Linked DNA regions of Pseudovibrio sp. M1P-2-3. The protein of the gene in region 1 interacts with the protein of each later gene in a pairwise test. Links are inferred from orthologs where the notes say so. Each region holds a gene or a part of one and is shown in the gene's direction. Other genes may lie near its edges. The genes, in order: P6574_RS01260 and def.

Region 1 (3,272 bases):
AAAAAGAGAGATGAAACCTGCCCAGCGGAAACGGGAGATGGTGCCGCGGGAATCTACTTTGGGCAGGTATCGCCATGCTGTTACAAACCTGAGTGTAATTGCGTTGATCAGGGCGAGGATGAGAAAACCTGCCTTGGCCCAGAAAATGGGCGAATCTACGTAAACTTTTGCTTTGACAGCCAACAGAAAAACACCGCTTGCAATTGCAAGAATTCCACCCGCCAGAGCAACGCGTACCAGAACGCGGGCAAGCTCATAAAGCGGGATGGAGCGCCAGAGCCCCATCATTCTCAGGTCCAGAGGAACCAGAGCGCCAAACAATATTGCCATGCCAAAAAGGTGTAGAATGTTTATCAGCGGATAGAACCAGTCATAGGTTCTAAAAAGGTCCGTTATAAAGGACGCCTGCAACTGGCTGGCAAGGCCAACCACGTAATTGAATAGATCCGGCACGTTTTCTACTTTATTTTTAAAGGGCATTCATGTTGGGGGTGTAATGTCTCACAGGCACAAGGCCTAAGTGAAGTGCATAAGTAGTTGTTTTCTACATTTTGTTTGTACGCCGTTCTGTCGCCAATACCTTGAAGGCATGTTGAGGAATATTCATGATTTGAATTGCGTGGGCCTTGAGTGGTTGGAAAGACTGGAGTTTGGAGCGTCTCGTGCCATGAAAAAACTCAATTTTGCTCCGATGATTGGCACAGAGCTTTGGTAAGGGAGTTGACATGAGAAAGGTGAGCGGGCAAAGAAGGGAGAACATTTTCGATGTTAGTTTGAGAGATTGTACCAATGGCCCAACTGCGGTCCAACATTGTAGAAATGATGCCAGCGTCCTTCAAAGGGATGACTGTATCTTTCGCTATGGGTACGCTTAAACGCAAAACCTCTATCACAACTACGACCAAGACGACCGCCTGACGGTACTTCTCTTTCCCGCACTCCTCCCGGGACGGAGGGGGCCAGAGAGCTCACCGGAAGCGAATGCCTCCGAAGAGTGATGGGGGGAGACGAGAAGGACGAAATTCATGGGTTTTAAAATTGCTATTGCAGGTGCAACAGGCAATGTAGGGCGCGAAGTGCTGGACATTCTCGCAGAGCGGGGTTTTCCGGCTGATGAAGTTGTAGCGCTTGCCTCCCGCCGGTCTCAGGGAACCGATATCTCTTTTGGTGATAAAACACTGCAAGTGAAAGCCATGGAGAACTACGACTTCTCTGATACGGATATCTGTATCATGTCTGCTGGTGGCTCTATCTCCAAAGAGTGGGCTCCCAAAATTGCCGCAAAGGGCTGTATTGTCATCGATAACTCCTCGGCTTGGCGTTATGATGCGGATGTGCCGCTGATCGTTCCTGAAGTGAATGCGGATGATATTACAGGCTTCACCAAGAAGAACATTATCGCCAACCCCAACTGCTCCACCGCTCAGTTGGTTGTTGCTCTGTCTCCGCTGCATGAAGCTGCTGGCATCAAGCGCATCGTTGTGTCCACGTACCAGTCCGTTTCCGGCGGCGGTAAAGACGCGATGGAAGAGCTGTTCAACCAGACACGTGCTGTGTTTGTGAGCGATCCGATCGAGCCGCAGAAGTTCCCAAAACGCATTGCCTTCAACGTCATTCCACACATCGACGAGTTCATGGAAGATGGCTACACCAAGGAAGAGTGGAAGGTTCTGGCTGAAACCAAGAAGATCCTTGATCCAAAAATCAAGGTGTCTTGTACAGCCGTTCGCGTGCCTGTGTTTGTTGGCCATTCCGAGAGTGTGAATATCGAGTTTGAAAATCCGCTCTCACCTGAGGAAGCCCGTAATATCTTGCGTGAAGCGCCCGGTTGTCTGGTTGTCGACAAGCAAGAGGATGGTGGTTACGTCACCCCCTACGAGAGTGCAGGGGAAGACGCTACATACATCTCCCGTATCCGCGAGGATGCAACTGTTGAGAACGGCCTGAACATCTGGGTTGTTTCTGACAACCTGCGCAAAGGTGCTGCCCTTAACACCGTGCAGATCGCCGAGGTTCTGGTAAACCGTGGTTTGATCGAGCCAAAGAAGGCCGCCGCTTAAAGCGCGTTCCGTTTGATTGGATTCAATCAAACGACAAGAATTCGCTTAAATATATAAAAGTTAGAGTGCGAGCGAATGAACGCAACGTGCTCTAATTCAAGTAGTCTAAAGCAGCGAGACGTTTTATTGAAACAGCTCACTGCTTTAATCTATTGTTTAGTCGCGTATCTTTGACCGAAAACCGGTATCCACTTTTCGGCGATATACTCTAAGTGAATGTAATATGGGCGTGGCTATGCAAGTGGCCACGCCTTTTTTATCTCTCATTCCCCAATGCTGCATGAACCAGATTGATGAAATAGGCGCAGCCATAGGGGGTGAGTTCGTCGTTGAAATCATAGGCCGGATTATGCAGGCTGGCGGTGTCTCCGTTTCCAGCAAAAATGAAAGCGCCCGGTCTTTCCTCCAGCATAAATGAAAAGTCCTCTGCACCCATAACAGGTTTCATCTGGTTATTCACCCTATCTGGAGACTCCGCCACTTGAGCTGCTACGGATACGGCAAGTTCTGTTTGAACCGGGTGATTGACGGTGACCGGATATCCAATCTCGTAGGTGAAGTTTGCCCGCGCATTGTGCGCCTCGCACAGGCTATTGATGACTTCTTTCATTCGGGTTTGAATGATCTCCCGAGCTTGGGGGCTCAAGGTGCGTACGGTGCCTGATAATGTTGCGCTTTCCGGAATAATATTGGTGGCCGAACCCGCTTGGAATGTGGTTATTGAAAGTACGGCGGCATCCAGAGGATCGCAAATCCGGCTTACCAGAGTTTGCAATGCCATGACGATTTGAGAGCCAATAAAAATAGGGTCAACTGCCTCATGAGGCATGGCGGCATGTCCGCCTTTTGCATGGATAGTTAAATAAAAGTCATCGGAGGAGGCCATGATCGGGCCTGAGCAGATTTCAAATTCCCCTACTGGAAGATCCGGTAAATTATGCAAAGCATAAACCTCCTCGATATGCCAGCGGGTCATCAAACCATCATCAATCATGGCTTTGGCTCCTGCCCCGCCTTCCTCCGCTGGCTGGAAAATGACCACAACGGTTCCCGAGAAGTTTCTGTTCTCTGCTAAGTACTTGGCAGTGCCCAACAGCATTGTCGTATGGCCATCATGGCCGCAGGCATGCATCTTGCCATCCACTTTGGAGATCCATTCCTTGCCTGGTATTTCCTGTAGGGGCAGGGCATCCATATCCGCCCGCAGGCCGA
Region 2 (3,264 bases), 110 kb from region 1 along the record:
AACAACTAATCATATTCGGCTTCTTTTTGCTGTGAATGAGCCTAGGAAAAGTGGAACGGGGACGGCAATTCATCCTCCTCTAGAACCCGGTGTTCAGCAGCATTTAGTGTCTCCCTAAAACCCGGGTGGGATGGATCTTTGCTTATCACAAGCTCCGGGGAAGAAGACCCAAGTTCAAGCTCTTCGATCTTCTGTCCACGCTTTTGGATTTTATCGCCGGAAACGATAATCTGATCAATATCTTTGGCAGTCTGGGAAAAGTGGGTATGTAGTTTTTCGACACGTTCCGCCAGTCGTGAAACATCAAGCAGAAGCTTGGATACCTCGGCCTGAATAACGTGAGCTTGCTCGCGCATTCGGGCATCCCGCAATACCGACTGGACAACTTGTACGGACAACATCAAAAGTGATGGAGAAACAATGACTACACGCAAGCGATAGGCTTTTTGGACAAGATCAACAAAGTTCTCATTAATTTCGGCAAAAACACTTTCAGAGGGCACAAACATCAGTGCAGTCTCCTGCGTTTCTCCCACCAGTAGATACTTGGAGGAAATATCATCCAGATGCTTGGAGATATCCCGTTTGAAACGAGTTGCGGCTGCTTTAAATTCCTCACGGTTTTTAGCAGAACGGACAGCCTCATACCCCTCAAGCGGAAACTTTGCATCAATCACCAAGGGGGGCGCGCCAGAGGGCATATGAATGATGCAGTCAGGGCGCGTGTTATTTGATAGTCTCCCTTGAAAACTATAGCTTGATGAGGCCAGCGAGTCTTCGATGATCTGCTCCATTCGCCTCTGTCCGAAAGCTCCTCGCGCCTGCTTATCTGAAAGAACCTTTTGCAAGCTTGTCACTTGACCAGCAAGATCACCCATAGTTTTTTGAGCCTGATCCAATAAAGCCATTCGCTCATGCAGACCACGTAGACTGTGATGGGTTTGCCGGTGGGTTTCTAAGACTGAAGCTCCGAGCGTTTTGCCCATACCATCCAACCGGTCATTTACGGCCCGCATTAAATCTGACTGGCGAGAACCAAAAATCTCCGCCATCGTTTGCATACGGCCAGTTATTTCGCTTTGAGATTCCAGAACTTTTTCAAGCTTTGCATCCAGTTCTCCATCCTCCCCGCCCTCAAGTTGGTAACCGTTTCGTGTGACGGTTCTCAGCTTTTTACGTGTCCGAGCACCCGAATACAGCAAAATAAGGATCCCAAACGACAGACAAGCGATAACCACGAGCTGAGTGGAAAATGAATAGTTTCCGAGGGTAAAAAGAGTGTCCTGCATGAAACAAACATAGAACATTTTCACTCTCAAGAGAATGTAGCCAATAAATGAATGCTTGGAAAAGCGTTCGAAATCAGCTCTCCCCTAATCCATTTATTCAAGAACAAAGGCACCAAATAATCCCAAATTTATCTAGTTGGCTTAATGCAGCACAAGAACATTGATTTTTTGCTGCTGATTTTCTATCTCCATATTATGAGCAAAAAAGAAATTGTCCTCGTTCCCGATGCGTGCCTGCGCGAAACGTGCTTACCCATCGAAGACGTAACTGATGAAATTCGCCAGCTGGCCGATGACATGCTGGAGACAATGTATGCCGCCCCAGGCATTGGACTGGCAGCACCGCAGATTGGTGTCCTGAAACGCATTTTTGTTTTGGATGTTGCCGAGCGTGAAGAGGGCGAAGCAGACAAAAAAGAACCAATGGTCTTCATCAATCCGAAGATCACCTGGTCTTCTGAGGAGACCGCCGTCTATCAAGAAGGTTGCCTGTCTATTCCGGAAGTCTATGAAGATGTGGAGCGCCCTGTAGCGGTTAAAGTATCCTATCTGGACCGCGATGGCACAGCCTGCGAGATCGAAGCGGGTGGACTGCTGGCAACTTGTATTCAGCATGAGTATGATCATCTGAATGGTGTGCTGTTTGTAGATCACCTATCACGGCTGAAGCGTGAGCGCGTTATGAAGAAATACACAAAGGCCCAAAAAGCCAAAGCAAGCGCTTGATACTCATATCTTGTGGTGGGGCGGCACTTTTTGCTTTGCCCTACGGCTCCACTGTGCCCTCTTCACGGTCTGAGCCAACCACATTAAACGCCTCAATCTAAAGTTAACTCTCAAAGTCCCTTAAGGATTGTAAGCATATCAACATTGCAGATTGATCTGCGCGTAGAATAATTCTGCGTTGCTGCCAGTGGATGCTACAGCAATATAGTTCTTCTTTACTCAGCGGTTCAAAGAGAACACGCCGGAGTGAAACCCAAAGCTATGCTGAACCTAACCCCATAGCCTTAGCTCCCGACTTTAAACGAGGCAAAAGATCCACTTCACTGACAAAGGCTCTTCAGTAACCACAAATAATCCCTCAAGTTACCATGAAGTCCTTGCCCTTAGAGGTTAGCTTGGCAATAAAGCGAGCAAGCAATTTTTCCAATAAAGGCAAGCCATCATGTCATTACGTGTCGTTTTTATGGGTACTCCCGATTTTTCCGTTCCAACCCTTATGGAAATTGTTGGCCAAGGCTGGGAGGTGGTCGCCTGCTATAGCCAGCCACCGCGCAAAGCTGGCCGAGGCATGGAACTTAAAAAATCACCAGTTCATGAAGCCGCAGAAAGTCTTGGCATCCCTGTTTATACGCCAAAGTCTCTTCGCTCTGCGGAAGAGCAGGAAGTCTTCCGCTCACACAATGCCGACATTGCAGTGGTTGTCGCCTATGGCCTCATCCTCCCCAATGAAGTGATCGAGGCACCCACTCACGGCTGCTTGAACGGGCATGCCTCACTACTTCCCCGCTGGCGTGGAGCAGCGCCCATCAACCGCGCAATCATGGCTGGAGACAAAGAGACCGGCATTCAGGTTATGCGGGTTGAAGAGGGGTTGGACACGGGCGCAATATGCTTGTCTGAGAGCGTAACCATCTGCGCGGATATGACAGCAGGCGAACTACACGACCGCCTGTCTAGTTTGGGCGGAGACCTCATGGTTCGCGCGCTCTCTGCTCTTTCGAGGGGCGGCCTGAGCGAAACACCACAAAGCGAGCAAGGTGTCACGTATGCGGCAAAAATCAAAAAAGAAGAAACCCGAATAAACTGGTCCCTTCCCGCCCAGGAAGTGCACAACCACATCCGCGGTTTGTCTCCCTTCCCCGGCGCATGGTGCGAGATCACATTTGGATCCAAGCCCGAGAGAGTAAAAGTATTGAGGTCCAGCTTGGTTAAGGGAGAAGGGCCGACTGGTACTGTTTTGCAGGCTGAA

The links.
Region 2: the proteins of P6574_RS01260 (region 1) and def interact in binary tests that used the Escherichia coli proteins (3 or more experiments, as listed by UniProt). The link is inferred for Pseudovibrio sp. M1P-2-3 from one-to-one orthologs.

Annotation. Positions count from the first base shown.
Region 1 is NZ_JARRCW010000001.1:265,327-268,598, forward strand. What follows is about bases 95-3,042. They hold P6574_RS01260 (aspartate-semialdehyde dehydrogenase), read left to right. Parts: upstream 95-1,025; coding sequence 1,026-2,060; downstream 2,061-3,042. Other genes in these bases: P6574_RS01255 (hypothetical protein), read right to left, coding at 95-453; P6574_RS01265 (M20 aminoacylase family protein), read right to left, coding at 2,317-3,042. Outside these bases: more of P6574_RS01255, read right to left, coding at 1-94; more of P6574_RS01265, read right to left, coding at 3,043-3,272.
Region 2 is NZ_JARRCW010000001.1:378,598-381,861, reverse strand. What follows is about bases 310-3,249. They hold def (peptide deformylase), read left to right. Parts: upstream 310-1,484; coding sequence 1,485-2,015; downstream 2,016-3,249. Other genes in these bases: fmt (methionyl-tRNA formyltransferase), read left to right, coding at 2,458-3,249; P6574_RS01850 (DNA recombination protein RmuC), read right to left, coding at 310-1,289. Also shown: more of P6574_RS01850, read right to left, coding at 42-309; more of fmt, read left to right, coding at 3,250-3,264. UniProt on the Escherichia coli protein: Removes the formyl group from the N-terminal Met of newly synthesized proteins. Requires at least a dipeptide for an efficient rate of reaction. N-terminal L-methionine is a prerequisite for activity but the enzyme has broad specificity at other positions.